Regions from separate parts of the Streptomyces sp. NPDC005533 genome, predicted to be linked through region 1. Evidence: predicted binding sites of a transcription regulator. Region 1 holds the regulator's gene; the other holds the start of a gene.

What was found. Region 1 encodes HspR, which represses chaperone genes until heat shock. Its sites were predicted from a motif close to TTGAGNNNNNNNNNCTCAA; they were not measured.
Region 2: lon (endopeptidase La) is a predicted target of HspR. The motif match lies at 4,197-4,215, and genes of this name have one in related genera.

What each region holds. Positions count from the first base shown of each region.
Region 1 covers NZ_JBIAJH010000003.1:87,217-102,992, reverse strand. The annotation lists gene ACFYP3_RS04095 (SRPBCC family protein) at 1-145, opposite strand, end outside; gene ACFYP3_RS04090 (polyamine aminopropyltransferase) at 178-1,821, opposite strand; gene ACFYP3_RS04085 (DUF2617 family protein) at 1,974-2,522, opposite strand; gene ACFYP3_RS04080 (hypothetical protein) at 2,867-3,088, opposite strand; gene ACFYP3_RS04075 (pyridoxal phosphate-dependent aminotransferase) at 3,219-4,415, shown strand; gene ACFYP3_RS04070 (hypothetical protein) at 4,483-4,833, opposite strand; gene ACFYP3_RS04065 (prevent-host-death family protein) at 4,830-5,315, opposite strand; gene ACFYP3_RS04060 (hypothetical protein) at 5,819-6,253, shown strand; gene ACFYP3_RS04055 (hypothetical protein) at 6,503-7,693, shown strand; gene ACFYP3_RS04050 (YbjN domain-containing protein) at 7,694-8,245, opposite strand; gene clpB (ATP-dependent chaperone ClpB) at 8,357-10,942, opposite strand; gene ACFYP3_RS04040 (pyridoxamine 5'-phosphate oxidase family protein) at 11,068-11,481, shown strand; gene ACFYP3_RS04035 ((2Fe-2S)-binding protein) at 11,616-11,897, opposite strand; gene ACFYP3_RS04030 (helix-turn-helix transcriptional regulator) at 12,290-13,363, shown strand; gene ACFYP3_RS04025 (heat shock protein transcriptional repressor HspR) at 13,427-13,897, opposite strand; gene dnaJ (molecular chaperone DnaJ) at 13,900-15,081, opposite strand; gene grpE (nucleotide exchange factor GrpE) at 15,121-15,771, opposite strand; gene dnaK (molecular chaperone DnaK) at 15,771-15,776, opposite strand, start outside.
Region 2 covers NZ_JBIAJH010000006.1:241,813-257,588, forward strand. The annotation lists gene ACFYP3_RS08810 (response regulator transcription factor) at 1-141, opposite strand, end outside; gene ACFYP3_RS08815 (hypothetical protein) at 413-955, opposite strand; gene ACFYP3_RS08820 (hypothetical protein) at 992-2,374, shown strand; gene ACFYP3_RS08825 (sulfurtransferase) at 2,604-3,512, shown strand; gene ACFYP3_RS08830 (DUF6355 family natural product biosynthesis protein) at 3,619-3,984, opposite strand; gene lon (endopeptidase La) at 4,238-6,634, shown strand; gene ACFYP3_RS08840 (MarR family winged helix-turn-helix transcriptional regulator) at 6,801-7,241, shown strand; gene ACFYP3_RS08845 (hypothetical protein) at 7,286-8,059, opposite strand; gene ACFYP3_RS08850 (nitrate- and nitrite sensing domain-containing protein) at 8,565-11,486, shown strand; gene ACFYP3_RS08855 (roadblock/LC7 domain-containing protein) at 11,483-11,971, shown strand; gene ACFYP3_RS08860 (DUF742 domain-containing protein) at 11,968-12,357, shown strand; gene ACFYP3_RS08865 (ATP/GTP-binding protein) at 12,338-12,967, shown strand; gene ACFYP3_RS08870 (styrene monooxygenase/indole monooxygenase family protein) at 13,070-14,356, shown strand; gene ACFYP3_RS08875 (NlpC/P60 family protein) at 14,281-15,480, opposite strand; gene ACFYP3_RS08880 (ABC transporter permease) at 15,696-15,776, opposite strand, start outside.

The DNA.
Region 1 (15,776 bases):
GGACCTTCAGCCGGCCGGAGACCGGCCCGGCGTCGGTGTCGGCGTCCTGCTGGAGTCCGGGGACGCACCGGGCGACCCGCGCGGGGTCGCGCAGCACGGCGCGGAGATCGTCTGCCGGTACCGGGACGAACACCTGATGCTCCATGCGGTCGAGCCTACCGACGACAGCGCACCGGGTCACGAATACCGCGGGTGCGGAAGGGTCGACGGCGGCAGCCCGGGCACCCGGGTGCGTTCGGCGTCGCGCGCGGCGTCCTGCAGCGAGCCCGTCGACAGCGAGCGCAGGGCGGGCGTGTCGCGGTCCACGCGCAGCGGGGGCGCCCCGTCGCGTGCGGCCAGGACGAAGCCCCAGTCCTGCGGCGGTGCGCCGGCCCCGCCGAGGGGGGTGCGGTCGGGACCGGCGGCGAAGCCCGACAGGCGGCCGCCCGCGCTGTACGGGGAGGTATGCAGGCCGGCCGCGCGCAGGGTGGAGTCGACGGTCCAGTACGCACGCGGGCGCGTGGCCAGCGGCCCGGCGTGCACGGCGATCCGGCCCCCGGGGCGCAGCGCCCGCGCGGCCAGCCCGTAGAACTCCTGCGAGTACAGCTTCGTGCTGGGCGTGATGCCCGGGTCCGGGAGGTCGGAGACGATGACGTCGAAGCGGCTGGAGGCGGCCGGCCCGCGCAGCCAGCGGAAGGCGTCCTGCGTGACGACGGCCAGACGGGGGTCCTCGTACGCCCGGGCGTTGAGCGCGGAGAGCATCGGGTCGGTGCGGGCGAGCCCGACCACGCCGGGGTCGAGCTCGACGACGGTGACGGAGGCGACGTCCCGGTAGCGCAGCACCTCACGCGCGGCGAGGCCGTCGCCGCCGCCGAGGACCAGGACCCGGGCGTGCGGGCCGGTCATCGCGGGGTGGACCAGGGCCTCGTGGTAGCGGTACTCGTCGTAGCCGCTGACCCGCAGCCGTCCGTCGAGGTACAGGTCGAGGGAGCGCGGGGAGCCGGTCGGGGGGCCGGTGAGGACCAGTTCCTGCACGCCGGTCTGGACGGCGACGCGCACCTCCCCGCCGTAGACGGCGCGCCGTGCCACCCGCTCGAAGTCGTCGGCGAGGACGGTCGCCGAGGCGAGAACGGCCAGCACCGTCACGTTGGCGGCGATCAGCAGCCAGCGGCAGCGTCGGCTCAGGTCGCGCCGGAACAGCCACAGGACCAGCCCGCCGCCGACGGCCGTGTTGACGGTGCCGGTGAGCATGGCGCCGGTGAGCTGGCCGAGCATCGGGAGCAGCAGGAACGGGAAGGCGAGGCCGCCGACGAGGGCGCCGACGTAGTCGGCGGCGAACAGGTCGGCGACGGCCCCGCCCGCGTCCTGTCTGCGGATGCGCTGGATGAGGACCATCAGCAGCGGGATCTCCGCGCCGATGAGCACCCCGATCGCGAAGGAGAAGGCGACGAGGGCGGGGCGGGACTCCCCCAGCCAGGCGAAGCTCGCGTAGAGCGCTATGGCCGAGAGCCCGCCCAGGAGGGCGAGGCCGGCCTCGATGGCGCCGAAGCCGAAGGCGGGCCGGTGGCGCAGGCGCTTGGCGAGCAGGGAGCCGACGCCCATGGCGAAGACCATGACGGACAGCACGACCGACGCCTGGGTGACGGAGTCGCCGATGAGGTAGGTGCCCAGGGCGAGCAGCTCCAGTTCGTACACGAGCCCGCAGGCGGCGCAGACGAACACGGTGGCCAGGACGAGGAGTCGGCCGGTCCGGGGCCGTACGGGCAGGGCGGCCGGGACGGTCGCGGCGCCCCGCGGCTCCGGAGACGGGAGCACCCGGCGCGGGACGGAACGGTCGATCATGAAGCGAACCGTACGTCACCGCCCACCTCGACCCGGTCACCCACATGGGTGCAAGTGGCGTATAGCTCCAGCCAGTTGGCGTAACCGCCGGGGGCCGTCCGCGCCCGGCGGCGCCCGCCGGCCCCCGGCCCTGCCCGCGCCTCCCCCGGCCGCTACAGCAGCGCCGGCGACTCCAGCGCCGCCTCCGTCGGGACCCCCGTCCGTACGCCCACCCGGGTCCGGGTGGCCACCAGCTGGCCCTCCTGCGGGTACGCGTGCCAGGTCCGCCAGCGCACCTGACCCTCGTGGCGCTGCGCGAGCAGGGCCGTGAAGGCGTGCGGACTTCCGGGGAAGGTCCCCGCTAGTCCGTTCGGGTGGTCAGCCACCAGTGCGAGCAGTTCCTGCGCCCGCCCCGCGAACGACCCGCGGGACAGCGTCTCGACCCGCGCGGCGAACTCGTACTCCCAGTCACCCACCCGCTTGGCCACGCCGAGCGGCAGCGGCGTACTGCTGCCGGGCATGCAGGCGACCGTCTCCGAGCAGAGCACCTCGGCCTCTTCCAGAAGAACCTGGTGGGAGGCCCCGAGGAGGCGCAACTCCACCTTGGCTCCGGACAGTTCGAGGTTCAGTACGGCCAGGGCGGGCAGCCGCTCCCGTCCCAGGGCCCAGGCGAGATCGGCGGCACGCGTGTCGGTGTAGGAGGTCTGGAGGGTCGTGAGCATGAGTCGGCTCCGCAAACGCGCGAGGGAGATGGGCCGGGGCCCGCCAGCGGTAGTCAACGGGTGGGGGGACACCGGCACGGGTCCACAGGAAGTCCAGGGAGGTCCGAGGACTGGTCTACTCAACCGAGGGAATCATGAAAGGCACGGCACTCACAGCGTTTTTACCCAACTTGACGGGGTTTACATCCCCCCGGGGGCTCCACAGTTCACGTGTTCAACGAGTTGCGTCCCGCGCGTCGTCATGCATCGGCGAACGAGTCGTCACGCAGGGGAGAACGACGAGGACGCCCGACGGAAACCGGACCGCCGAACGCCTCGTCCACGCGGTGCCCCGCTGCCCCGTGTCAGCTGGAACCGCACCCTCCGCCGCCGCACGAGGACGAGCCGCAGGACGAGGAGGAGCCGCAGGACGAGGAGGACCCGCAGGACGAGCCGCCGCCCCCGTCCGCCCACGAGCTGCCACTGCGCTTGCGACGGCCGCCCGTGTGCACGCTCGTGGCCGAACGGGCCGCGATCCACACGACGAACGCGATGATCAGGAATGCCCCGACGATGAAGACGAACATGCGGTCCGCCCTTCTCTCATGCCCCGGTCTTCCCGGGGGAGCGGGATCCCCGCGTCCCGCGTGAAGGAAGGATCCCCTCGGGCCGCACGGCCCAAAGCACACTTGAGGAAGTCCAGAGGTTGACCGCAGGATGACGCCCATGAGCGCACCCGTGAGCAGCGACCGCCCCTTCCTGAACCGCCGGCTGGCGGCCTTCGGCACGACGATCTTCGCGGAGATGTCGGCCCTGGCCGCCCGCACCGGTTCGATCAACCTCGGCCAGGGCTTCCCCGACACCGACGGCCCGGCGGAGATCGCCGAGGCGGCCTCCCGCGCGGTCCTCACGGGCCGGGGCAACCAGTACCCGCCCGGCCCCGGCGTCCCCGAGCTGCGCACCGCCATCGCCGCACACCAGCAGCGCTTCTACGGCCTGTCCTACGACCCCGACACCGAGGTCCTGGTCACGGCGGGCGCCACCGAGGCCATCGCCGCCTCCCTCCTCGCCCTGCTGGAGCCGGGTGACGAGGTCATCGCCCTGGAGCCGTACTACGACTCGTACGCGGCCTGCATCGCGATGGCCGGCGCCGTACGCGTCCCGGTCACCCTGCGCCCGCACGCCGGGGCCTTCGCCCTCGACCTGGACGAACTGCGCGCCGCCGTCACCCCGCGCACCCGGCTGCTGCTGTTGAACACCCCGCACAACCCGACGGGCACCGTCCTGACCGCGGCCGAGCTCGCCGCGATCGCCGAGCTGGCGGTCGAGCGCGACCTGCTGGTCGTCACGGACGAGGTGTACGAGCACCTGGTCTTCGAGGGCGCCCACGTCCCCCTGGCGGGCCTCCCCGGCATGCGCGAGCGCACGGTCACCATCTCCTCGGCCGGGAAGACCTTCTCCTTCACGGGCTGGAAGGTCGGCTGGGTCACCGCGCCCCCGGAGCTGGTCACGGCGGTCCGCTCGGCCAAGCAGTTCCTCACCTACGTCTCCTCGGGCCCCTTCCAGTACGCCGTCGCCGAGGCCCTCGCCCTCCCCGACACGTACTACGACGCCTTCCGCGCCGACCTGGCCGTCAAGCGCGACATCCTCGCCGACGGCCTCGTGGCGGCCGGCTTCGAGGTGTTCCGCCCGCAGGGGACGTACTTCATCACCACCGACATCACCCCCCTCGGCGAGAAGGACGGCCTCGCCTTCTGCCGCGCCCTGCCCGAGCGCTGCGGCGTCGTCGCCATCCCGAACCAGGTCTTCTACGACGACAAGTCCGCCGGCGCCACCCAGGTCCGCTGGGCCTTCTGCAAGCGGACGACGGTTTTGCAGGAGGCGGTAGAACGCCTCGGGCGGCTGACTCGCTGAAGGGGCGACAGACGGAAGTGGGGGAACGGGACCTGCCTACAGCCGGGCCCCGTTCCCCACGGGTGAACTACTCGGTGTCCTTGGGATGACGAGTGGACGCGTAGACCAGAATGACGGTCGAAGTCTCCGGACTGACGAGGTAGCGGACCCTGCCACCGCTCGTGATCTCGTACTCCCACTGCTCCAGCTCGGAACCTTTCCACTCCTTGGTGGCGAGCCGTCCGCGAAGCCGGTGCTGACGATTCCAGTTCTCACGCGACGACGGGTCCGTGCGCAGCACCTCCAGGCAACGGTGAGCGCTTGAAAGCGCCACCCGGCACAGCTCCTCCCACCCCGTCACCGCATCGGTCGTCCCGAAGACGACGTTCCATCCACTCAGCGGCGGAACACTGACACGATCGCCCTTTTTCGGGCTCACCCGCCCGCCTCGACCGGCCCCAGGTCCTCCCCGTCGAGCGGACGCAGCGCTTCCTTGAGCTGCTCGGGATCGGCGTTGATCCGAGCCGTCGCCCTCCAGGAGACGAGCGCCCGGTGAACGGAATCTCTGGCACCCAGCTCTGCCGCGTCGGAAAGCGCTTCCAGGAGTTCAACCGTGAACGCGCGCATCTCTTCGTCGTCCAGGTGCCGCACCCACGGGAACACCTCCGGCAGCGCCAGCAGTAGCGATCGGGCTCCGTCGTCATGCTTCATGAGCGCCAGGAAGAGCCGAGAGGCCGTCGTCAGGTTCTCCTCCGTGCGCTCCGCGTGCGTCGCAGTCGTCAGCACCATGTCGGGCGCATCCCGATGCGTGACGCGCAGACAACCGAGGGCGGCCGCGCGCGCGGCTACGGCCTTCGGATTGCGGGACAGATCGGTGAACGAGACCGATTCGGGGTCCGCCCCTAGGTAAGCAAGGCTCATACCTCAGACTGTACTCAGATTACATTCTGAGTGCTAGTGGTGAGATCTATTCTCACAAGAAGTCACGTCACCATCGGACGCAGAAACCACTACTTCCCCTGGTCCGGGCAAGAAGGACGCGATCCAAGCGATCGTCACCGTTTTGGGACTCAGCGGCGTCCTCCTCACAGGGATCCAATACTGGGCCTTGGACCGTTACCTGGCACAGTTCGGCGTCACACCAGAAGAGGTCGGGCTGGATGCAGCAGTCCTTCTGACGCGGGTCGCCACGGCACTGGCATTCCTCGGATTTTTGATCCTCCCGATGCTGCTCTTCGGGCCCGGCGTTTTTGCCATGGGAGCGGCTGCAGGTTCGAACCGGCGGCGGGCTTCACGCTTCGTGTTGAAAGGTCAGGGAGCACCCAGGGCTCCGCACCTTGGCACTGTCGGCACTGGTGGGGTTGGGCTGGACAGCCATGGCCTTGGTCGAAGGCCCCACCGCTGTACTCGCGGAGGGCACTTGGATGGTTATCTGGGTCGGCGGGACGCTCGTCGCAGCGCCGGCACTGCACCTTGCCGGCAAGCATCGGACCCTGGGCCCGCTGCTGCGGCTCTGCCTCGTCGTCTTCTTCATGACAGCGCTCTGCCTGATCTCCTTGGGTGATGCGATGGAGAAACGCGGTAAGCAGACCGTCGTATCGGCTCAGCTGGGCGGCTTGGAGTACGTGCTTGGAGTCCGCCCCCAGTACGTCCGCGCCGATTTTGCCGAAGTGTCAGGGAGCACCGAACCCGCGGACGGCCCGATGCTCTACCTCGGCCAAGCCGGCGGGGTCCACGTCCTCTACGACTGCGCATCCTCGAAGGTGATCCGTAAGGCAGCCGCACAAGTACAGGTGACCAGCCAGGTCGGCCCAGGTCAGGAACGTCTCGCTCTCGAAGTGCAAGGTTCTTGTCGATGATGCCTGGGCGTGTCAAGCCGCCCGAAGGTGCTCCTACCTTGCCCTTCTGCAAGCGCGAGGACGTCCTGCGGGAGGCCGCCTCCCGGCTGCGCGGGCTCTGACGTCCGGCCCGGGGCCCCGCCGTCCGGGGCGGGCCGGCAGGGGTGCTTGCGGCCGGCCGAGGGCGGTGTGAAGCTGTCGCTCGCACGAGTGCCCGAAGCCCTCACCTCCCGGTGAGCGGACCTCACCGAGAGACGGAAGTCGGGATTGATGGCAACGGGCAGAGCGACCGTGTCCGCGTCGCCCCTGGAGATGCGCGCGGTCCGCGCCGTACGGTCGGCCGCGCCGCCCGCGGTGATAGCGCTCGGGGTGTTCGCCGCGATACGCGGGGCCGGGGTGCTGGTGCTCGCCCTCGGGTCCTGGTGGGCCGGGCGGAATCCGCTGCGGGTCCTCGGCCGGTCCTGGGACGGCGACTGGTACCTCCGGATCGCGGCCCACGGCTACGGCCGCACCCTGATGTGGCCCGACGCCGTCACGGGCACCGGGCCCGTCCAGAGCGACCAGGCGTTCTTCCCGCTCTACCCGGCGCTGATACGGGCCGTCTCCGGCGTCCTGCCCGGCGGGCCCGTCCCCGCCGCGCTCCTCGTCACCTGGACGGCCGCGGCCGTCGCCGCCGTCGGGATCTACCGGGTCGGGGAGCGGGTCGTCGGGCCGCGCGCCGGGCTGCTGCTCGTGGGGCTGTGGGCCGCCCTGCCGCACGCGGTGGTGCTCACCCTCGCCTACACCGAGGCGCTGCTGGCCGCCTTCGCCGCCTGGGCCCTGTACGCCCTGCTGCGGGGCCGCTGGTCGTGGGCCGCCGGCCTCGCCGTGCTCGCCGGGCTGACCCGGCCCACGGGGCTGGCCGTCGCGGCCGCCGTGTCGGCCACGGCCCTCCACGCCGTCCTCGTACGAAGATCCCGGGCACCCGGGGTGTGGGTGGCCGGGCTGGTGGCCCCGGCGGGCTGGGCGGCGTACGTCCTGGCCGTGGGGGTGAGGGTGCGCGACCCCTTCGGCGGCTACTTCGCCGTGCAGCGCAGCTGGGGCTCGCGCTTCGACTTCGGCGCCGGGGCGCTGCGCTCGGCGGAGCGGGTGCTGACCGGCGGGCACGTGCCCCTCGCCGGCACCGTGACGGTGGTGCTGCTGGCCGCGGCCGGGCTGCTCGCGGTGCTGCTGTTCCTGGACCGCGCCCCGCTCGCGCTCCTCGTGTACACCGCGGTCCTGCTGGTGATGGCCTTCGGCGGGGCCGGTTTCTTCGAGTCCAAGCCGCGCTTCCTGCTGCCGGCCTTCCCGCTGCTCCTGCCGGTGGCCGCCGTCATGGCGCGAGCCCGGCCCCGCACCGCGGTCGTGGTGACCGCGGTGGTGGCCGGGCTCGGTTACGGCTACGGGCTGTACCTGCTTCTGGTGGCCCGGGTGCCGCTGTAGTCAGTTGGCGCTGTCGGAGTCGCCTTCGCCGTTGTTCTCGCCGTCGGTGGAGTCGATGTCCTTCTCCAGACCGAGCTGCTCGACGAGCCACTTGTCGAACTCGATGGAGGCGCGGACCCAGCTGACCGTGGAGGACACGAAGTGCTCCAGGTTGACGCCGGTGCCGATCAGCATCTGCGCCTCACCGATCAGACGGACCGAGCCGTCGTCGTGCGTGTGGCTGTAGACCTTCGGCCACAGGGTGCGGCGGTTCCAGTCGTCGATCGACTCGAGAAGCTGGGGCTTCTCGTCGATCTTGTGCGGACGGTCGTAGAAGGTCCGCACCGAGAAAACCTGCTGCTCGTCCTCGCCGCGGAACATGAAGTACGTGCGGAACTCCTCCCACGGCGCCGCGAGGTCACCCTCGTCGTCGACGACGTACTTGAGCTCCATCTGCTCCAGCAGCTGCTTGACCAGATCCTGGTCGGGGACGACGGGGCCCGCCGGTCCTGTGGCCTGCGGATCGGGCTGCTGCCCTCCGAAGTTCGGAATCGAGGCCGGGTCGATGCTCACCGTGTTTTTCCCTTCGTGCGGATACATGCATCCTCCCCCATCCCGCCCACCCCGTGTCCAGCCCCGCAGCGCCGATCCGCTGCGGGCGGACACCGGGTCCGCCCGGCCGGCTCAGAGCGCCTTGCCGACCAGCAGGTCCTCGCCCGCCACGTCGACCCGTACGGTGTCGCCGTCGCGGACCTCGCCCGAGAGGATCTCCTTGGCCAGCCGGTCGCCGATGGCCGTCTGGATCAGGCGGCGCAGCGGCCGGGCGCCGTACGCCGGGTCGTTGCCCTTGTCCGCCAGCCAGGCCAGCGCCTCGGGCGTGACGTCCAGGGTGAGGCGCCGGTCGGCCAGGCGCTTGGCCAGGCGGCCGATCTGGAGCTCGGCGATGTGCGCGAGCTCGTCGCCGGACAGGGCGGAGAAGACCACCAGGTCGTCGAGGCGGTTCAGGAACTCCGGCTTGAAGGAGCTCCGGACCACGTCCAGGACCTGCTGCTTCTTCTGTTCCGCGGGGGTGGCCGGGTCCATCAGGAACTGGCTGCCCAGGTTCGAGGTCAGGATCAGGATGGTGTTGCGGAAGTCGACGGTCCGTCCCTGGCCGTCCGTGAGGCGGCCGTCGTCCAGGACCTGGAGCAGGATGTCGAAGACCTCGGGGTGGGCCTTCTCCACCTCGTCCAGGAGCACCACGCTGTACGGGCGGCGGCGGACGGCCTCCGTCAGCTGGCCGCCCTCCTCGTAGCCGACGTAGCCGGGCGGGGCGCCGACGAGGCGGGCCACGCTGTGCTTCTCGCCGTACTCCGACATGTCGATGCGGATCATGGCCCGCTCGTCGTCGAAGAGGAAGTCCGCGAGGGCCTTGGCCAGCTCCGTCTTGCCCACGCCCGTCGGGCCGAGGAAGAGGAAGGAGCCGGTGGGGCGGTCGGGGTCGGCGATGCCCGCGCGGGTGCGGCGCACGGCGTCCGAGACGGCCCGTACGGCCTCGGCCTGGCCGATCAGGCGGCGGCCGAGCTCGTCCTCCATGCGCAGGAGCTTCTGGGTCTCGCCCTCCAGCAGGCGGCCGGCCGGGATGCCCGTCCAGGCGCCCACCACGTCCGCGATGTCGTCCGGGCCGACCTCGTCCTTGACCATCGTCCCCTTGGACGCCTCGGCCTCGGCCTCGGTGGCCTCCGCCAGCTCGCGCTCCAGGGTCGGGATCTCCCCGTAGAGCAGCTTGGAGGCGGTGTCGAAGTCGCCGTCGCGCTGGGCGCGCTCGGCCTGGCCGCGCAGGTCGTCCAGACGCTCCTTGAGCTCGCCGACGCGGTTGAGGGACTGCTTCTCCTTCTCCCAGCGGGCGGTCAGGCCGCGCAGGTCCTCCTCCTTGTCGGCGAGGTCCTTGCGGATCTTCTCCAGGCGCTCCACCGAGGCCGGGTCGGACTCGTTCCTCAGCGCCAACTCCTCCATCCGCAGGCGGTCGACGGAGCGCTGGAGCTCGTCGATCTCCAGCGGCGAGGAGTCGATCTCCATGCGCAGCCGGGACGCGGCCTCGTCGACGAGGTCGATGGCCTTGTCGGGCAGGAAGCGGGAGGTGATGTACCGGTCGGAGAGGGTCGCGGCGGCCACCAGCGCGCTGTCGTTGATGACGACCTTGTGGTGGGCCTCGTAGCGGCCCTTGAGTCCGCGCAGGATGGCGATGGTGTCCTCGACGGACGGCTCGGCGACCAGCACCTGCTGGAAGCGGCGCTCCAGCGCCGGGTCCTTCTCGATGCGCTCGCGGTACTCGTCGAGGGTGGTCGCGCCGACCATGCGCAGTTCGCCGCGGGCCAGCATGGGCTTGAGCATGTTGCCGGCGTCCATGGCGGAGTCGCCGCCGGCGCCCGCGCCGACGACCGTGTGCAGTTCGTCGATGAAGGTGATGATCTGCCCGTCGCTGGACTTGATCTCGGCCAGCACGGTCTTCAGCCGCTCCTCGAACTCGCCGCGGTACTTGGCGCCCGCGACCATCGCGCCGAGGTCCAGGGAGACCAGGCGCTTGTTCTTCAGGGACTCGGGGACGTCGCCCTTGACGATGCGCTGGGCCAGGCCCTCGACGACGGCCGTCTTGCCGACGCCGGGCTCGCCGATGAGCACCGGGTTGTTCTTCGTGCGGCGCGAGAGCACCTGCACGACGCGGCGGATCTCGTGGTCACGGCCGATGACCGGGTCGAGCTTGCCCTCGCGCGCGGCCGCCGTGAAGTCGGTGCCGAACTTCTCCAGGGCCTTGTACTGACCCTCGGGGTCGGGGGTGGTCACCCGCCGTCCTCCTCGTGCGTTCTCGAAGGCGGCCAGCAGCTTCTTCGCGCTCGCGCCCTGGGTGGAAAGGACCTCGCCCGCCGCGCCGCCCTTGGCGGCGATGGCGATGAGCAGGTGTTCGGTGGAGAGGTACTCGTCGCCGAGCCGGCCGGCCTGGGCGTCGGCCTCGGCGAGTACGGCGAGCAGGTCGCGGGTGGGCTGCGGGGGCGCGACGGTGGAGCCGGTGACGCTGGGCAGGGCGGCCAGCAGCCGCTCCGCGCCGGCCCGTACCTCGGCCTGGTCGGCGTCGGCGGCGGCGAGCAGGTCGGTGACGTTCTCGTTGTCCTCGCCGGCGAGCAGGGCCAGCAGCAGGTGCGCGGGGGTCAGATCGGCATGACCGTCCTTGACGGCCCTGCTCGTGGCCGCGTTCAGGGCGTCCCGGCTCTTGTTGGTCAGCTCGGCGTCCACTGCGTCTTCTCCTCTCCGGAGGGATCAGAACTCAGGCATGAACTCTGACAGAGTCAACGTATGCAAAGTTGAGTCTATTGCACTCAAGGCAGCGCGGGACACCCCCGGCCCGTACCCTTCGGCGCATGTCCCATGACGTACTCAACCCGACGCCCGAGTACCTCGCCTTCTGGCGGGAGCGGCACGTCTGCACCCTGACCACCCCGCGTCCCGACGGCACTCCGCACGTGGTGCCGGTGGGCGTGACGTACGACCCGGAGGCCGGGCTGGCGCGGGTGATCAGCAACAAGCACAGCAAGAAGGTGCGCAACGTCCTCGCGGCGCAGGCGCCGGCGGGCGGCGGGGCCCGGGTCGCGGTCTGCCAGATGGAGGGGCGCCGCTGGGCCACCCTCGAAGGGCGCGCGGTGGTCCGTACGGACGAGGCGTCGGTCGCCGACGCCGTGGCGCGCTACGCGGTGCGGTACGGCCGCACGCCGTCGCCCAATCCCGACCGCGTGGTCATCGAGATCACCCTGGACCGGGCCATGGGGCGCGCGTGAGCCGTTGATCCTTCATCTTGTCCGGTTCAGGCACTGGACGCGGGCATCACAACGGCGCCATCGTGGTCAGGTCCACGATGGCGCCGTTGTGTGGGGGTAGCGCCTGAGCGATCTGCAACGACGGGGGAATCGCTTCAGGCACTGCGGGGGGTGGCGGTGGTGATATCGGGTTCGAAGAGCTGGTGGTCGCGCTGATCGAGATTGACGAAGACCATTCCGTAGCGCACCTCGCAGCGGACGGGCTGCGGCGCGCCCCGCGGGCGGCGCAGGCACCGGTAGGCACGTACGTCCTCGTCCTCCTCGCGCACGACGACGATCGGTTGGCCGAACAGGGTGACCATCAACGAGTCGCCGGGGTGGGGGATGGCCGTGGCGAGATCGATGAACTGCCAGCCCGAGCGGTAGGCGGACGCCATCTCGCGGCGGAAGCCGCGGTCGTCGGGGGTCACGCGGACACCGTCACAGGAGCCTCGGTCCAACCCGTATCCCCGCCGTTACCGCCCAGCTGTCCGCTGGTCCAGCCGGTGTCCGCGTACTTGCCCGCGGGCGCCGTGGTCCAGCCGGTGTCGAACTCCGTGCTCGTCAGGCTGGTGCCCTGACCGCCCCTAGCGCTCCCCGCGTCACTTTCGACGGCGCTGACTGCCCCAAAAACCGCAACGGCGGAGAAACCTATGGCAAGCACCGAGCGAAGCATTCTCTTGAACATGGTCGGCTTCGTCCTCACTTGATGGAATCCTCTCCCCCGCGTGTCAGACGATGGCTCATTCAGGCACGTCAATGCCACAGGGACGATGCATCATGTTCTTGCATGTTCAGGACCCTGGGGGGTGGAGATTTGACGCGAAACGAGACAATGGCGACACATCCCCACCCCGTCACGTCCATGTGCGCCGAGGGAACGCGGCTCTACGCGACTGCGCTGAGTACCGGCCGGATCGCCCGGGGCGAGATCCAGAACGCCCCCTGCCTGCTTGAATTCGCCCTTCTGCAGCCCGACCCGGATGACGCCAACCAGCTGCGCCCGGTTCCCCCGTCGGTCGCTTTGGCTCAACGGCTCCATCCGATTGAACGCGAGATCCAGGACCGCCGGCGCAGCGCTGTAGATCTCACCGACACTTTCGAGCCTTTCCTGGCCATCAGCGCGCAGAGCCCGGCCAACACCCACGCCATCACCGTGCTGGAGGGCTTCGAGCGGATCAACGCCGCCCTCAACCTCGCGACGGCCGAATGCCACACCGAAGTGCTGACGGTACAGCCGGGCGGGGCCCGCCCCTCCGAGGCCCTGACCCAGGCCCTGGAGCGCGACCAGCCGCTGATCGACCGCGGGGTCAGCATACGGACCCTCTACCAGCACACCGCCCGGCACAGCCAGGGCACGCTCGCCTACGTGGACCGCATCTCCACGGGCAAGGTGGAGATCCGCACGCTCGAAGAGCTGATAGAGCGGCTCATCATCTTCGACCGCACCGTCGCCTTCATCCCGGTGAGCGACGACCGCCGGGTCGCCCTGGAGCTGCGCCACCCGGGCCTCGTCGACTACCTCATCAAGGTGTTCGAGCAGCTGTGGCACCGTGCCGTGCCCCTGCAGGAGGAGGTGACCTACCGGAGCACCCCCGGCGGGATCACCGGCGTGCAGCGGACCATCGCCCAGCTCCTCATCGAGGGGCACGTCGACGAGGCCATCGCCCGCCGCCTCGGCATGAACGTGCGCACCTGCCGGGCCCACATCGCCAAGCTCGCCACGACCCTCGGCAGCGGCAGCCGCGCCCAGCTCGGCTACCTCATCGCGCAGTCGGGCATCCTGGGCCGGCCGTCGGCCCCTGACCGCGACTGCGACGAGGAGCTGGGCCAGGACCCCGACGAGGTCCGGGAAGGCCTCTAGAAAGCCGTCAGGCCCCGCCCTGGAGGGGCGGAGCCTGAAGGTGCGGAACGGAAGGGGGCCGGGTCAGTCCATCGGGCGCTTGGGGCTCGGCCGCCAGACGACCAGGGCACTGCCCGGCTGCGGGGGCTGGTACTTGACCAGGTCGCGCCGGTACGAGGCGTGCACCTGGGCCTCGCGGGCCTGCAGCGTGGCCGCCGCGCCGTCGACCGCCGCGGAGAGTTCGGCCACGCGCTGCTGGAGCGCGGCGACCTGGTTCTCCAGTTCGATGATCCGCTTGATGCCGGCCAGGTTGATGCCCTCGTCCTGGGACAGCGCCTGCACCGTGCGGAGCAGTTCGATGTCACGGGCCGAGTAGCGCCGGCCGCGGCCGGCCGTACGGTCCGGGGAGACCAGGCCGAGACGGTCGTACTGACGCAGCGTCTGCGGGTGCAGACCCGAGAGCTGGGCGGCCACCGAGATCACGTAGACCGGGGTCTCGTCGGTGAGCTGGTAGCCCCCGCCCAGGCGGGAGGACTGTCGTCGGCGGCCGTCCATGGTCATGCTCCCTTCGCGGACTCGAACAGCGCGGAGCGCGGGTCCTCGGACCCGGTCGCCTCGCGGTACATCTCCAGCGCCTCGCGGGCCTTGTCCGACAGCTCGGTCGGAACCGCGACCTCCACCGTCACCAGCAGGTCGCCCCGGGTGCCGTCCTTGCGGACCGCCCCCTTGCCGCGGGCCCGCATGGTCCGTCCGTTGGGGGTGCCCGGCGGCAGCTTCAGCGTCACCGAGGGGCCGTTCAAGGTCGGGACCTTGACGTCGGCGCCCAGCGCCGCCTCCGTGAACGTCACCGGCACGGTCACCGTCAGGTTGTCGTCCTTGCGGCCGAACACCGGGTGCGCGTCGACGTGCACGACCACGTAGAGGTCACCGGCGGGGCCGCCGCGCTCGCCCGGCGCGCCCTTGCCGCGCAGCCGGATCCGCTGGCCGTTGGAGACGCCCGCCGGGATCCGGACCTGCATGGTGCGCGAGGAACGGGCCCGGCCGCTGCCCTTGCAGACGTCGCAGGGGGTCTCCGCGATCAGGCCGCGGCCCTTGCAGTCCGCGCAGGGGTCGGTCAGCGAGAAACCGCCGCCGCTGCCCCGCGAGACCTGGCCGGTGCCGACGCAGGTCGGGCACACGCGGGGCGTGCCGTTCTTGTCGCCGGTGCCCGAACAGGCCTTGCAAGGCGCCTGCGAGGACATCCGGAGCGGGACCGTGGCCCCGTCCACCGCCTCCGTGAAGGAGAGGGTGACCTCCGACTCGATGTCCTGGCCGCGGCGCGGCTGGGTGCGGGTGCCCGCACCCGGGCCGGCGCCGCGGTTGAAGAGGCCGCCGAAGACGTCGCCCAGGCCACCGCCGAAACCGCCGGCCTGGCCGCCCGGCTGCTGACCGCCGAAGAGGTCGCCGAGGTCGAAGTTGAACGAACCGCCGCCCCCGCCCGGCCCGGGGCGGAAGCCACCGTTGCCGAACAGGGCGCGCGCCTCGTCGTACTCCTTGCGCTTCTTCGCGTCACCGAGGATGTCGTTCGCCTCGGAGATCTCCTTGAAGCGCTCCTCGGCCGAGGCGTCGCCCTTGTTGGCGTCCGGGTGGAACTCGCGGGCGAGCTTCCGGTACGCCTTCTTGATCTCGGCCTCGGTGGCGTCCTTCGGGACACCGAGGACCTTGTAGTAGTCCTTCTCGACGAAGTCCTTCGTGCTCATCCCCGGTGTCCCTCCTCTCGTGCCGCCACGTGTACTGCGTCAGCCCTTGTCGGCTGCATCCGCGTCCTCGCCGGACGGCTTGTCGCCCTCGGCGGACTCGGACTTGGGGGCCGCCCCCGGCTGGGGCTCGGCCACCGCGACCCGTGCGGGACGGATCGTACGCTCGCCGATCCGGTACCCCGGCTGCAGGATCGCCACGCAGGTCGTCTCGGTGACGTCCGGCGCGTACGAGTGCATCAGGGCCTCGTGGATCGTCGGGTCGAAGGGCTCGCCCTCCTTGCCGAACTGCTGCAGCCCCATCTTGGCGGCCACCGTCTCCAGCGACTCCGCCACCGACTTGAAGCCGCCGACCAGCTCGCCGTGCTCCCGCGCCCGGCCGATGTCGTCCAGGGTCGGGAGGAGCTCCGTCAGGAGGGACGCGACCGCGATCTCCTTGACGGTGATCCGGTCCCGCTCCACCCGGCGGCGGTAGTTCTGGTACTCCGCCTGCAGCCGCTGGAGGTCCGCGGTGCGCTCGGAGAGCGCCGTACGGGCCTGGTCCAGCTGCGCGAGCAGCGCGATGTCCTGTGCTGCGTCCCCGGCCGGGGCCGCCACCTCCTCCTTGGCGGAGTCGGCGGCCTGCGGCTCGTCGGGCGTGCCGTCGGCGGGGACTTCGGGCTTCTCGTCAAAACCCGGGGTCTCCTCCGACATCAGGC
Region 2 (15,776 bases), on a different contig from region 1:
CGTCTGCACCTGGAAGCCCTCCGCGCGCAGGCGGGCCGCGATGGCCTCGGCGATGGTGTGGTCGTCCTCGACGACGAGCACACGCCGCTGGGCGCCGGGTGTCGCCGCGGCGCCGTTGTGTGTGGTGTGTGTCTGTTCCATGTCCGCCCCTGAAGATCCCGCGTGAATGGGGTGCAGCGTAGAGGAGGCACCGGCCTGCGGCTACGTGGGGTTCGGACATGGCATATGTGCTGGAGCGGCGTAAGCGGAATGATATGTACCGGGTGTCGGACCCCCCACGGGACGGGCACCCGGCGGGCGGGGCCGGTCAGGTGCCCCGCCGTCCGCGGCCCCTCGGAGGGCCGGTCCGTGCCCGTGCGGGAAGACCGGGTCGAGGGTGTCGTTCGGCACATCGGGACGGGAGGCCGCGACCCTAACCCGCCGTGAAGGAGGGCAGGACCTCCAGCACCTTGGTCAGGGCCGGCGGCAGGGAGCCCTGGTCGCCGGCCACCTCGTAGCCGCCGTGCACGAAGGTGTAGGAGTACCCGTCGTAGATCGTGGGGCCGCCCGTGGCGATCCTGGGCAGGTGGGCGAAGTCCGCCTCCTGGAGGGCGGTGCGCAGCGCGGCGAGCCCGGCCTCCGACAGCGTGCCGGTGCTCTCCGTCTTCGCCTTGGCGTCCAGCCGGGTCCAGGAGCCGTCGCCCTTGACGACGAGGGTGTGGGTCTGCCCGGCGAAGCCGCCGGTGCGGGTGACGCGGACCAGGGTCTCGCCGGGGGCGGGGACGCGGCTCGTGGTGGGGGTCGCGGTGGGGCCCGGATCCGAGTCGGAGGCGCTTGGGCTCGAGCTCGGGCTCGGGGCCGACTCCGTGGAGGCCTTCGGGGGCGCGTCGTCGCCGCCCGCGGACGCCGCCGGTCCGCACCCCGCCAGCAAGGCCGCAGCCAGCACCAGGCCCGTCACCGCTCGTAAGCCGCGCACACCCACCTCCGCAGTCACTCCGGTCCAACCCCGAGTATGGAGTCCGCACACCCGTTCCGACAGCTACCGGAGGCCGACATCAGCCGGATCGCCCCCTGGCGGCTGCTGCCGCCGCTGCTCGCCGTGATCCTCGGCCTCTGGGGCCTGGAGCGGGGCGCCGGTATGTGGCGCGACGAGTCCGTCACCTGGCAGGTCGCCCACCGGCCGCTCGGCGGGATCTGGGAGCTGCTGCACGGTGTCGACGCCGTGCACGGCCTGTACTACCTGCTCATGCACGGCGTGTTCCAGGTCTGGGACGGCGGCTTGTGGGCGCTGCGGCTGCCCTCCGTCGCCGCCACCGCGCTCGCGGCCGCCGCAGTGGCCGCCGTCGCGCACCGGCTCGCGGGGGAGCGGGCCGCGCTGATCGCCGGCTGCGTGTACGCCGTCCTGCCGCCCGTGCAGATGTACGCCCAGGAGGGACGCTCGTACGCCCTGGTCGCGGCGGCCGTGGTCTGGGCGACGTACCTGATGCTGCGCGAGCGGTGGGTCGCGTACACGGTGGTGCTCCTGCTCGGCTGCTGGCTGCACGAGTTCGCCGTGCTGGCCCTGCTCGCCCACGCCTTCACCGCGTGGCGTTCCCGCGGCTGGCGGTGGAGCGCCGGGACCGTGCTGGCCCTGCTGCTCCCGCTGGCCCTGGTGAGCGCGCGCCAGGCCGAGCAGCAGCTCGGCTGGCTCGGCCGGCCGAGCTGGCAGGACTGGGCGGCGTACGGGGTGGTGGGCGGCGCGGCCCTGCTGCTCGCGCGGGGGGCCGCGAAGGACCTCGTACGGGTGGCGCTCCCCCTGACCCTGCTGCCGCCCGGGCTGCTGATGGTGATCTCCCTCGTGCACCCCTGGTACGTCGACCGGTACGTGCTCTACGCGCTGGCCGGACCGGCCCTGCTGGCCGGGGCCCGGCTCGCGGCGGCCCGCGGGTGGTGGCCGTGGCTGCTCGCCGGGCTGCTGCTCGTGCCCTTCGGTATCTGGTCGGTGTGGCTGCGTACGCCGGAGAGCCGCAAGGACGACGTCCTCGCGGTGGCCGCCGCCGTCCGGGAGCGGGCCCGGCCGGGGGACGCGGTGGTGTTCATGCCCGCCCGGCGGCGCGAGTGGCTGCTCTCGTCACCCGAGGTCTACGCCTCGCTGCGCGACGTGGCCCTGGACCGGAGCCCGGCGGCCTCGCACAGCCTCCAGGGCACCGAACTGTCCCCGGACCGGCTCCGCGCGGCGCTGCTCGCCTCGCCGCGGGTGATCGCCCTGCTGGACCCGGCCGGGCAGCCGCTGGACCCGTACCCGCGGGAGGCGGCCAAGCGGGCCGTGCTGGCCGCCCGCTTCGAACTGTGCTCGCTGACCGGCGTCCACGGAGCCCGGATCGCGGTATACGCCCACCCGGGCACCTGCCCCTGACCTGCGGGGCGCGCGCTGCCCGGCGCCGCGGCTGCGCCGGCCGGAGGAGGCCGTCCGCCGACCGTTCGGCGGGTGCGCGGGGCCGATGGGACCGTGGGGGCCGGTGGACGAGCCTGTTCGCGTTCGGGCGGCGCGAGTTCGGCGCGGTGCCAGCGCCGACCCGCCCGGTAGGGGGCTCGGGTGGGCGGGGAAGATGGGGCGACCCGCGTCGCACAGCCGGAGGTGCCGCATGCCCACGCCCCAGAACACCGCGTCCCCGGAGCCCGGGCCCGGAGCGCCGCCCGGGCCGGAGGCCGGTCGGCTGCCCGGGGCGCTCGTCGGGGCGCACTGGCTGGGCGAGCGGCTGGGGAGCGTCGGCCTCGTGGTCCTCGATGCTTCCGTCGGCGCCCACCGGGGGGCGGAGCGTCGGATTCCGGGGGCTCGTCCCTTCGACCTCGACGGGGCCCTGTCCGACCACGACGCGCCCGCCCCGCACACCATGCCCGGCGCCCGGGCGTTCACCGAGGCCGTGCGGGAGCTCGGCGTGGACGACTCGGACACCGTCGTCGTCTACGACGGCGCCGGGATCTACTCCAGCGCCCGCGCCTGGTGGATGCTGCGCGCCATGGGCTTCGACCGGGTGGCCGTCCTCGACGGCGGACTGCCCGCCTGGACCGCCGCCGGCCTGCCCGTCGACGCCACCGGCCCGGCGTACGACGGCCCGCGCGGCTCCTTCACCGCCCGGCCCCGCCCCGGCCTGCTGGTCGACAGCGCGACCGTCGCCGCGGCCCTGGCCGACCCGGCCGCGGCCGTCGTCGACGCCCGGACCCGCGGCCGCTTCGCCGGTACCGAACCCGAGCCCCGCCCGGGCCTGCGCGGCGGCCACATGCCGGGCGCCGTCAACCTCCCCTTCGGCGAACTCCAGGACCCCGACGGCCTGATGCGCCCGGCCGGGGAGCTCCGTGCCGCCTTCGAGGAGGTGGCGGGCGGGCGCGAACGCCTCTACTTCAGCTGCGGCTCGGGGGTGACCGCGTGCGTCCTGGCCCTCGCCGCCGAGCTCGCCGGGTACGAGGACCCGGCCGTGTACGACGGCTCCTGGAGCGAGTGGGGCGTGCCTTCACCCCTGCGCCCGGTCACGACCGGCCCGGCCGTGCCCTAGGGGTGGCCGGGCGGGGAGGCTGACCCCACCCGGGGTCGGGCACCGGCACCATCGGCCGGGCGGCCGCACCGCCACACCGGCCCGGCCGAGGGCCCCGACATCACCGTCACGGCCCGGTGTCGCCCGGGTGGGAGCACAGGCCGCCCTGGTAGCCGCTGTCGTACCAGGCGCCGGTGGCATCGGCGTCCAGGTTCGTCCGGCCGGGGCCGACGCAGCGGTGGTAGTTGGACCGGGGCCACCGCTTGACCTGGATCCACACGTTGGTGTTGGTGGCGCAGTGCTCGTAGGAGGCCCGTTCGCCGCCCCTCCCCTCGTTCCAGCCGCATCCCTGGAGGAAGGCCGTCCCGCCCGCCTCGGAGGAGGCCGCGGCGGATGTCGTGCCGGCGGAGGCCGGCGCGGATGCCAGACCGCCGAGGGCCAGTGCGGCGGCGAAGGCGACTGCTGTGCGGAGGGTGGTCCCGAGGAAGTCCATGACGCCACAGCTATCGGGAACGGCGCCTCCGGCAAAAGACGTCCCGGACAAAAACCTCCAAACGGAGGATCGTGTTTCGGCCGGACCCTCCGCCGCCACGCCGACCGTCCGCCCCGCCCTCGAAGGCCCTGTCCTACCGCCGGGCACCGGCGACCCCTCCCTGTTCGCCCCCGGCGAACGCAGGTGGGGGAACAACGGGGGGCGCACATGCATTGAGTCGGCATAGCTCAACTTCACTGCCGGAAGGAAGATCATGGCTTCGACGTCCGTCACACTCACTCTGCCCGTGCTGCCGCTCGACGACGAGGTCGTGCTGCCCGGAATGGTCGTGCCGCTGGACCTGTCCGACGCCGAGGTGCGCGGTGCCGTGGAGGCCGCCCAGGCCGCGGCGGGCAGCGGGAAGCCGCGGGTGCTGCTCGTACCGAGGATCGACGGGAAGTACGCGGCCACCGGTGTGCTCGGGACCGTCGAGCAGGTGGGACGGCTGTCCGACGGAGACCCCGGCGCGCTCATCCGCGGCCGCGGGCGGGTCCGTATCGGCGCCGGGACCACCGGGCCCGGGGCCGCGCTCTGGGTCGAGGGCGAGACCGTCGACGAGCACGTGCCGGACCCGCTGCCGGGATCCGTCGCCGAGCTCGTCAAGGAGTACAAGGCGCTCGCCACCAGCTGGCTCAAGAAGCGCGGCGCCTGGCAGGTCGTGGACCGCGTCCAGCAGATCGAGGGCGTGTCCGCGCTCGCGGACAATTCCGGGTACTCGCCGTTCCTGACGGTCGAGCAGAAGGTCGAACTGCTGGAGACGGCCGACCCCGTCGCCCGCCTCAAGCTCGCGATCAAGGCGCTCCGCGACCACCTCGCCGAGCAGGACGTGGCCGAGTCCATCGCCAAGGACGTCCAGGACGGCGTCGACAAGCAGCAGCGGGAGTTCCTGCTCCGGCGGCAGCTGGAGGCCGTGCGCAAGGAGCTGCGCGAACTGAACGGCGAGAAGGAAGGCGAGGAGTCCGACGACTACCGGGCCCGCGTCGAGGCCGCCGACCTGCCCGAGAAGGTACGGGAGGCCGCCCTCAAGGAGGTCGAGAAGCTGGAGCGGGCCAGCGACCAGAGCCCCGAGGGCTCCTGGATCCGCACCTGGCTGGACACCGTGCTGGAACTGCCCTGGAACGAGCGCACCGAGGACCGGTACGACATCCGGGGAGCCCGGGCGGTGCTGGACGCCGAACACGCCGGCCTGAGCGACGTGAAGGACCGCATCACCGAGTACCTCGCCGTGCGCAAGCGGCGTTCCGAGCGCGGCATGGGCGTCATCGGAGGCCGCCGCGGCGGGGCCGTGCTCGCGCTCGTCGGCCCGCCCGGCGTCGGCAAGACCTCCCTGGGGGAGTCCGTGGCCCACGCCATGGGCCGCAAGTTCGTGCGCGTCGCCCTCGGCGGCGTACGGGACGAGGCCGAGGTCCGCGGCCACCGCCGGACCTACGTCGGCGCCCTGCCGGGCCGCATCGTCCGGGCCATCAAGGAGGCCGGTTCGATGAACCCGGTGGTCCTCCTCGACGAGATCGACAAGGTGGGCTCCGACTTCCGGGGCGACCCGGCGGCCGCCCTCCTGGAGGTCCTGGACCCGGCGCAGAACCACACCTTCCGGGACCACTACCTGGAGGTCGAGCTCGACCTGAGCGACGTCGTCTTCCTGGCCACCGCCAATGTCCTGGAATCCATCCCGGAAGCGCTGGCCGACCGGATGGAGCTCGTCCGCCTCGACGGCTACACCGAGGACGAGAAGGTCGTCATCGCCCGCGACCACCTGCTGCCGCGCCAGCTGGAACGCGCCGGCCTCGGCGCCGACGAGGTGGTCCTGGAGGAGGACGCCCTGCGCAAGCTCGCCGGGGAGTACACCCGCGAGGCGGGCGTCCGCACCCTGGAGCGCTCCCTCGCCCGCCTGCTGCGCAAGGTGGCCTCCCAGCACGAACTGGGGGAGCGGGAGCTGCCGCTGCGCGTCGGGGCGGACGACCTGCGCGCCCTGATCGGACGCCCGCACCACGTACCGGAGTCCGCGCAGGACCCGGCGGAGCGGCGCACCGCGGTCCCCGGCGTGGCCACCGGCCTCGCGGTGACCGGCGCGGGCGGCGACGTGCTGTTCGTCGAGGCCTCGCTGGCCGACCCGGAGACGGGCGCGGCCGGCCTGACCCTCACCGGCCAGCTCGGCGACGTCATGAAGGAGTCGGCGCAGATCGCGCTGAGCTTCCTGCGCTCGCACGGCGCGGAACTGGAGCTCCCCGTCGCCGACCTGAAGGACCGGGGCGTGCACATCCACTTCCCGGCGGGCGCCGTGCCCAAGGACGGCCCGAGCGCCGGCATCACGATGACGACCGCGCTCGCCTCGCTGCTCTCCGGACGGCAGGTGCGCACCGACGTGGCCATGACCGGCGAGGTCTCGCTGACCGGGCGGGTCCTGCCGATCGGCGGGGTCAAGCAGAAGCTGCTCGCCGCGCACCGGGCCGGGCTGACCACCGTGATCATCCCGAAGCGGAACGAGGCCGACCTGGACGACGTCCCGGCGGAGGTGCTGGAGGGGCTGGAGGTGCACCCGGTGACGGACGTGCGCCAGGTGCTGGAGCTCGCCCTGGCCCAGGCGGAGGTGGAGGTCACCGCCGCGGCGTGACCGAAGGGCCGCACGGCCCACCGGATGCCCCGCTCCACGCCCCACCGCAGGCCTGCCCCACGGCCCGGCTCCCCGCTCCGGCGGGGTCCCGGGCCGTCGGCACACCCGCTGCGAAATACTGGCCCCTCACCCACCGGGGTGCCACACACCATCGAAGGAGCGGGACGTGCACGGGAGCGAAGACCAGGAGTTCCTTGCCCTGGAGCGGGAGCTGTCCGTCTTCCTCCGGCGCGCCCGCGCCTCCTCCGGCGAGATGGCCCGCGAGCTCCACCCCGAGCTGGAGCCCGCCGCGTACGGACTCCTCGTACGCCTGGAGGCGGCCGGCCGGCAGCGGGCCACCGAGCTCGCCGCCTACTTCGGGGTCGGCAAGGCCACCATGAGCCGGCAGCTGCGGGCCCTGGAGGTCCTCGGCCTGGTGGCCCGCGAGCCGGACCCCGCCGACGGCCGGGCCTTCCTGGTCGGGCTCACCGAGGAGGGCCGTGAGCGGTTCCTGCGGGTACGGGGCGCACGGCGCGAGCAGTACATGCGCAAGCTCGCCGACTGGGACCGCGGCGAGGTGGCGGAACTGGCCCGGCTGCTCAACCAGTTGAACGCGGGCGCCGAGTAGGGGCACCCGCTCGGGCCGCCGCCGCGCCCTGGAGCTCCGCCGCGCTACAGCTCCGCGTAGACCGCCGAGGCGTCGTCGTGCCGCTTGTACCGGGCCGGCGGCCACGACGGGTCGGACTCGATGGCGCGGACCCGGCCGATCAGGCCCTGCGCGCCCTCCTTGCGCAGCACCGCCAGGCACTCGGCCCAGTCGCCCACCCCGAACGTGTCCGTCCACCGGCTCGCCCCGTCCGTGAGCGCAGCCACCGCCCGCACCTGCCCGCGCGGGGTGCGCCCGGTCACCGCCCGGGCCGCCACCGCCGGGTCCGCGGCGGCCGTGAAGAAGCCGCCCTCCGCGTTGCGCAGCGCGTCCGTGGCCGCCACCGAGCGCCGCACCTCCCCGGGCACCCGATCCAGCCGGTCGTCGAGCACCGCCATCACCTCGCCCCCGGGCGCCTGGAGGAGCAGGACGGAGTCCGAGAGCACGAGGTGTTCCACGTAGGCCTCGTCCCACCGGACCACGACGACCGTCGCCTGCGGCGTGCGCACGTGAGAAAGGTCACACGTGTCCCGGTGGGCGTCGGCCGTGGCGCGGACGGACTCGGCCAGAATCCCGTCCAGCGGCATGTCCCGCCGCGATCCGGACAGTTCGGTCAATCGGCCGCCGAGCCGGGCCGCGAACCACGGAACCCCGTGCACGCAACCGTCCTCTCCGCCCGGCGGGGTGACCCCGTCCAGCGCGACCAGGACGCCGCCGCCCGAGGCGGGGATCGCGGCCGACACCCAGTCCTCATTGGGGCGTTCTTCGCTGCCGGCGGCCGAGGCGAGGTCGATGCGCATGCCACCATTCTGCGGGGCGGCGGCCGCCCGCACGCCCAGGTCCGTACCAAAACGGAAGGGCGCGGCCCGGCCCGTAAGGGCAGCTCCGGGGCGGCCCGCACGCGTCCGGAACGGGCGCCGGCACGCGGGCGGACATGTGGGCGGGCATCCTGCCAAAGCCCGCATCGATCTTTCAACCACCTGTCCACGGAGGCGCTCTGGGGCAGGGTGCCCGAGTTGGTCGCCAACTCATCCGTGATGTTCACTCGTTCGAGTGGCCGGGTGGGCGATGTGCGGCTCTCTCCCCAACACGCTGCAAAGGTCTGAGGCGGTACGAGGGGGCAGGGGGCGTTTACTTGTTGACCGGCCGTTACCTCGGCCACACGAGTAGACGAGCACAAGCACACGTACAGGATTGCGAGCACCGGTGCAGAAGAAGCGGTCTCGGAAATGGGGGCACCTCCCGGCGGTAGCCGGGGGAGGCACCGCCGCCGACGGCCCGGCCCCCGCAGGACGCCGCGTCCGCGTGCGCCGCCGGCTGGTCGTCGGCGTCGCTGTCGCCGGCCTCACCGTCCTCGCGGCAGGCACACCCGCCGTCGTCACCGCCGCGAGGGAGCTGAACGACTCCCAGCGGCTGGTCACCCTCGCCGAGCAGACCGGCCAGATCCTCACCGTCGCGCACGTCCTCGCCGACGAGCGCGACGCCGTGGTCGAGTACGCCGCCAAGGGCCGCCCCGGCGGCGCCGCCAAGGGCGCCCTCCAGGAACGCATCCTGCGCACCGACAGGCAGATCGCCGAGGCCGCGACCGAGGTCGACGAACCCCTCGGCACGGCCCTCGCCCGCGTCGCGGCCGTCCGCACCGAGGCCGTCGACGGCAAGGGCACCGCCCTCGCCGCCCACCAGGCCTACAGCGGCGTCCTCACCGAACTCCTCGCCCCCGGGGGCCGGCTCGCCGAGCAGACGCCGCCGCGCGCCGAGGCCGCCCTCACCACCACCCGCCCGCTCGCCCCGCTGGGCCAGGCCGTGGAGCAGGCCTCGGCCACCCGCGGACTGCTGCTCGCCGCGCTGGCCGTCCCCCGCGGCGACCAGCCCCCGGGCTCGGCCGCGGTCGACGAACTCACCACCGCCGCGCAGCGTTCGCGCGTACGGGAAATGGCCGCACTCGACGACTTCGCGCGGGCCGCGCGGCCCGACGTGCGCCAGACCCTCACCGCCACCGTCACCGGCCCCGAGGTCAAGACGGCCGACGACTTCCTCAAGCGGCTCACCGACCGGCCCACCCTGACGCCGGCCGACCGCAAGACCGACGGCGCCGCCGTCGGCAGCGCGCTCACCGCCCGCATCGACCGGATGCGGACCGTCGAAGCCACCCTCGCGGGCCAGCGGGCCTCCGCCCTGGCCTCCCTGCGCGACGACGACGTGACCCGGCTCGAAACCCTCGTCGCCCTCCTGGGCCTGCTCTTCCTGGTCGCCGTCGGCGTCACGACCGCCGTCGCGCGCTCGCTGACCCGGCCGCTGTCGGTACTGCGGCGCGGCGCGGCCCGGCTGGCGACGCCGGAGGGCTCGGTGGAACCGGTGCGGTTCACCGGCCGCAACGACGAGTTCGCCGAGGTCGTGCGGCACCTGAACGCGGTCCGCGACCAGACGGTCTCCCTGCACACCCGGATCGCCGGACTCGACGCCGACCGCCGCCGGATCATCGGCCGCAACGAGGCGCTGACCGCCGGCCGGGACGTGCTGGAGGAGGAGCTGAACAAGCTGCGGGCGGGACTGGAGGAACACCGCCGCGTCATGTCGACGACCTCCGTCTCGCTGTCGCTGCGGACCCTGGGCCTGGTCGAGCGCCAGCTCGCCGTCATCGAGGAGCTGGAGTCCAAGGAACAGGACCCGGACCGGCTCGCGACCCTCTTCAAGCTCGACCACCTGGCGACCGTGATGCGCCGCCACAACGAGAACCTGCTGGTCCTGGCCGGGCAGGAACACGGCCACGGCCAGGTGCTGCCGGTACCGCTGGTCGACGTGATGCGGGCCGCCGTCAGCGAGATCGAGCGCTACGAGCGCGTCGACCTCGCGGCGCTGCCCTCGTACACCCAGGTCGCGGGGCACGCGGCCGACGACCTCTCGCACGTGCTCGCCGAACTGCTGGAGAACGCGACGACGTTCTCGCCGCCGGACGTCAAGGTGAAGGTGTCCGGCTGGACGCTGGACTCCGGCGACGTGGTGCTGTCCGTCGTGGACGAGGGCATCGGGGTCACCGGGGACCGGCTGGAATCGCTGAACTCCCGGCTGTCCACGCCCGAGGCGTACGACGAGGAGCCCGAGGCCGACCACGGCCTGGGCCTCGGCCTGTACGTGGCCGGACGCCTCGCGGCCCGGCACGGGGTCACCGCGGAGCTGCGCGCCGGCCGGCACGGCGGCACCGAGGCCCTCGTGGTCGTCCCGGCCGCGCTGCTGCCCGCCACCCCGCCGGTCTCCCCGGTCCACACCCTGGCCACGCCGGGCGCACCCGCGTTGCACCTCCCGGGCGTGATCGCGGAAGCCAACGAGAACACCCTCCAGCCGCGCCGCCGAGGCACCCACGCCGCCCCGGACCCCACCGCCGAGGCCACGCCCGACGCCGCTGCCGCCGACGCGGTCGCGGTGGCGGTCGCGGTGGCGGAGCCTGCCGATCCGGCTGCGCCCGCCGCCGACGTCGCCGCCGCGGAGCCTGCCGTCCCCGCTTCCCCGGCTGCCGAAGAGCCCGCCGCCGAGGCTTCCGACACCGCCGTCACCTCTCCCGACACGGAGCCGGAGACGGCCTTCCCCGTGCCCGCCGGCACGGTGGCCCCGGTGACCCTGGCCGAGGCCCTCGCGGGCCCCGCCCTGCCGGCCGACGCGGAGGCCCCCGCCGGGACGGCACTGCCCCCGGCCGAGCAGATCTTCACGGCCGCGCCGCCTTCGGAGGACGCCCCGGCAGGGGGCGACCGCGCCGCGGAGGCCACCGCGGAGGACGCCTGCGCAGAGCCGGACCGCACGGCCGAGCCCCCGGCGGCGGACACGCCCGCAGGGCCGGACCTCACCGCCGAGCCCCCCGCAGGGGACACCGCGGGGGAGCCGGTCCCCGAGCCCCACTCCCACACCCCCGCCGAAGGCAACTGGCTGCCCCGTCAGGGCAGTCACCCCGCAGACCCCGCCGACGCCGTCACCGACAAGGGTCTGCCGAAGCGGACCCCGCGCACCGTCACCGCCGGGCGCGCGGACGACGTACGGCCGCCCGAGCCACCGCGCCGGATCGACGCCGACGAACTCCGGCGCCGGCTCGGCGGTTTCTACCAGGGAGCCCAGGACGGGCGACGCGTCGTCGCCGCCGAGCTCGCCCAGGACCAGGCGCAGGCGCAGGAGCAGGGGCACGGGCAGGGGCACAGCAAGACCGACCAGGGGGACACCGCACAGGAGGCACGCACATGACCGCGCCCAGTACGTACGGACTGAGCACCCAGGCCCGCAACCTGCAGTGGCTGCTGACCGACCTGGTCGAGGAGGTACCCGGCGTCAACTCCGTCGCCGTCGTCTCCTCGGACGGGCTGCTGCTCCTGTCCTCCGACCCCGCGACGGTCGGCGCGGGCGATCCGCCGGCCGAAGCCAGGCCGAAGGGCCCGCGCGGCGCGTCCGCCGACCTCGCCACCATCGTGTCGGGTCTCGGCAGCCTCACCACCGGCGCCGCGGCCCTCATGGAGAGCGGCTCCGTCAAGCAGACCATGGTGGCGATGGAGCACGGTTCCGTCTTCGTCATGGCCATCAGCGACGGATCACTGCTGGGCGTGCACGCCACCCCCGACTGCGACATGAGCGTCGTCGCCTACCACATGGCCCTGTTCGTCGGACGCGCCGGCCACGTCCTGACCCCCGAAGTCCGCAGTGAGCTGCGCCAGTCGATGGAGAACACCTCGTGAGGAGTACGGCCTCCGACCGGCTGCCGATACGCGGCGCCGACCGCCGCCCCGCCCGCGTCCGCCCGTACTCGCTCACGGGCGGCCGCACCCGCTTCACGCAGGTCCTGAACGTCGAGACCTTCGTCGCCGCGCTGGAGACGAAGGCCTCGGAGCCGCAGAAGCCCGACCGCATGCCCGAGATGCCCGCCATCGTCGAGGTCTGCCGCCGCATGCGCACGATCGCCGAGATAGCCGCGCTGCTGAAACTGCCGCTCGGCGTGGTCCGCGTGCTCGTCAGCGACCTCGCGGACCAGGGCCGGCTGCGGGTCTACGGCACCGGCCACGGCACGGGCCGTCCCGAACGCGCGCTGCTCGAAAGGGTGCTCAGTGGTCTCCGCCGTCTCTGATCAGCCGGTACCGCCGGCCGTGGACGACGAGCCCGTCCAGCCCTGGCAGTACGACCGTTCCCGTGCCCCCGTCGCCGTCAAGGTGCTGGTCGCCGGCGGCTTCGGCGTCGGCAAGACCACCTTCGTCTCCTCCGTCTCCGAGATCACCCCGCTGCGCACCGAGGCGGTGATGACCCAGGCCAGCGTCCCCACCGACGACCTGTCCGGCACCCCGGACAAGAACACCACCACCGTCGCGATGGACTTCGGCCGCGTCACCCTCGACGACGACCTCGTCCTCTACGTCTACGGGACCCCGGGCCAGGAGCGGTTCTGGTTCATGTGGGACGACCTGGTGCGCGGGGCCATCGGCGGGCTCGTGCTGGCCGACACCCGCCGGCTGCGCGACTGCTTCCCGGCCCTCGACTACTTCGAGAGCTGCGGGCTTCCGTACGCCGTCGCCGTCAACCACTTCGAGGGCTCGCAGTCGTACGAGCCCGAGGACGTGCGCGAGGCGCTCAGCGTCCCGCCCCACGTACCTGTCGTGATCATGGACGCGCGGCGTCGGCACACCGTGGTCGAGTCCCTGCTGGCCCTGGTGGGCCACGCCCTCGACACGACTCCCGAATAGGCCCGCGGGCCCCGTGACCCGCGGGCCCGCAGGCCCGCGCGCCCGTATCCCCGTGTCCCGTAAGCCCGTAGCCCCGTACTCCCCCCGAATCGAGAACGTGAGATGCGCAAGATACTCGTCGTCGGAGCCGGTCAGTCCGGTCTCCAGCTCGCCCTCGGCCTCCAGTCGAAGGGGTACGAGGTCACCCTCATGTCCAACCGGACGGCGGACGAGATCCGCACCGGCCGGGTGATGTCGACGCAGTGCATGTTCGACACGGCGCTCCAGCACGAGCGCGACCTCCGGATCAACTTCTGGGAGCAGCACGCCCCGAAGATCGAGGGCCTCGGCGTCTCCGTCGCCGGCCCCGACGCCGGCCGAGCCGTCGACTGGCTGGGCCGCCTCAAGGGGTACGCGCAGTCCGTCGACCAGCGCGTGAAGATGGCCGGCTGGCTGGACACCTTCGCGCAGCGCGGCGGGCAGCTGGTCATCCACGGCGCGTCCGTCGCCGACCTCGACTACTTCTCCCGTACGTACGACCTGGTGCTGGTCGCCGCCGGCAAGGGCGAGCTGGTGTCGATGTTCGGGCGGGACGCCGCGCGCTCCCCGTACGACGCGCCGCAGCGCGCGCTGGCCGTCTCGTACGTGCACGGGCTCGGGCCGCGCGCCGAGCACCCGGAGACGGAGGCCGTGCGCTGCAACCTCGTCCCGGGCGTGGGCGAGCTGTTCGTGATGCCGACCCTGACGACCTCGGGCCGGGCGGACATCCTGTTCTGGGAGGGCCTCCCGGGCGGTCCGGTGGACGCGTTCAACGGGATCAAGGACCCGGCGGAGCACCTGGCGCTCACGCTGGAGCTGATGGAGAAGTTCACGCCGTGGGAGTACGCGCGGGCGACGAAGGTGGAGCTGACGGACGCGGGCGGGACGCTGGCGGGACGTTACGCGCCGGTGGTCCGCAACCCGATCGGGCGGCTGCCCGGCGGCGGACTGGTGCTGGGCGTCGCCGACGTGGTCGTCGCCAACGACCCGATCACCGGCCAGGGATCGAACTCCGCGGCCAAGTGCGCGGCCTCGTACCTCTCCTCGATCCTCATGCACGAGGAGAACCCGTTCGACGAGGCGTGGATGAAGGCGACCTTCGACAAGTTCTGGTTCACCACGGGCAAGCCGGTGACCCAGTGGACCAACGCCATGCTGGGCGTCCCGCCGGAGCACGTGCTCAACCTGATCGGCGCGGCCGGGCAGCTGCAGGCGGTGGCGGATCGATTCGCCAACGGCTTCGACAACCCGGCCGACTTCGACGCGTACTTCTACGACCCCGAGGACGCGGCGGACTACGTGGCGGAGGTCGCCTCGTCGGTGGCCGCCTCCTCGGCGGCCCCGGCCGCGGGGGCCTCCTCCGACGAGTAGCCGCTGTCGCCGTCCCCCGCCGTGCCCGCCGTGCCCGTCGCGTCCGCCCCGGGCAGCGGCGGGGGAGCGAACTCCGCGAGCGGGGTGCCGCCGGGGTCCGGGCGTACGGCGCCGAGCAGCGGATTCGCGGCGAGGGGAGACACCTTCACCTTCGCCCCCGGCCGCGGCGCCTGGATCACCTTGCCCTCGCCCACGTACAGGGCCACGTGCGTGGCCTTCGGGAAGTAGACCACCAGGTCGCCCGGGCGGAGCTGGTCCAGCGGCACCTTCGGCAGCTGCGCCCACTGCTCCTGGCTGGTCCGCGGGATGGTGCGCCCGGCGTGCGCCCAGGCCTGCGAGGTGAGCCCGGAACAGTCGAAGGACCCCGGGCCCTCGGCGCCCCAGACGTACGGTTTGCCGATCTGGGCCGCCGCGTAGGTGAGGGCGGCCCCCCCGGCGGCCGTGGGGGTGCCCGTACGCGCGGGCAGCCGGCCCGAATCCAGCAGAGCGCGCTGCGCGGTCGCGGTGTTCTTGTCCTCCTGCTCCCCGAGCCGGGTCAGCTGCTCGGGGGTCAACGAGGCGAGCACCCGCTCGACTTCCTTGAGCTGCGCCGCGACCTCGTCCTTGTGGAGCTTCTGCCGCGCCGCCAGCGTCTGCCGCGCGTCCAGCGCCTTGCGGGCCCGTACGGCGAGTTCGTCGGCCTTCTTCTCGCCCCGCGCGAGCCGGCCCAGTACGCCGGCCCGCCGCGCGCCCTCGCGGGCGGTGAGCAGACGCTGGTCCAAGGCGGCCTGGGGGGTGCCGGCGAGCAGCATCCGGGCGTACGGGGAGAGGCCCCGGGTGCCCTGGTACTGCTCCCGGGCCAGCTTTCCGACCAGGGCCCGCTCGGCGTCGAGGGCGGTACGGGCCCGGCCGAGGTCGGCGGCGCGCTGCCGCTCCTCCTCCTGGCCGGCCTTGAGGGCGACCTCCGTGGCGTTGTACGCCTCGGTGGCCTCCTCCGCCTTCTGGTACAGCCCCTGGAGACGGGTGAGCAGGACCCCGACGGACTCCGCCTCGGGTCGGGCGGGCTCGGCGCCGGCCCGCGGGACCGGACCGGCGACGAGGAGCACTGCGGCGATGCAGGCGGCGCGAAGCGGCCGATGTGACATGGGATCACCTCCGAGGCGGCCGATGCTGCCACGCCCGGTATGACAAATCACCCAACGGAGCGGCCGGTCGCGGACCGGCCACCCGGTTGGGGGAGCCGTCCACCAGCACGCCTGCCGAGCCCCCCGCCGCAGAACCACCCACCCGCGGTCAGCGCCGGAGCGCCTCGGCCCGGGGCCAGCGGCGGAGCCCGGGGGTCAGCGGCGGAGCCCGGGGGTCAGCGGCGGAGCGCCTCGGCCGGCTGGATGCTCGCGGCGCGCCACGCCGGGTAGAGCCCGGCGAGGAGGCCCGTGACCAG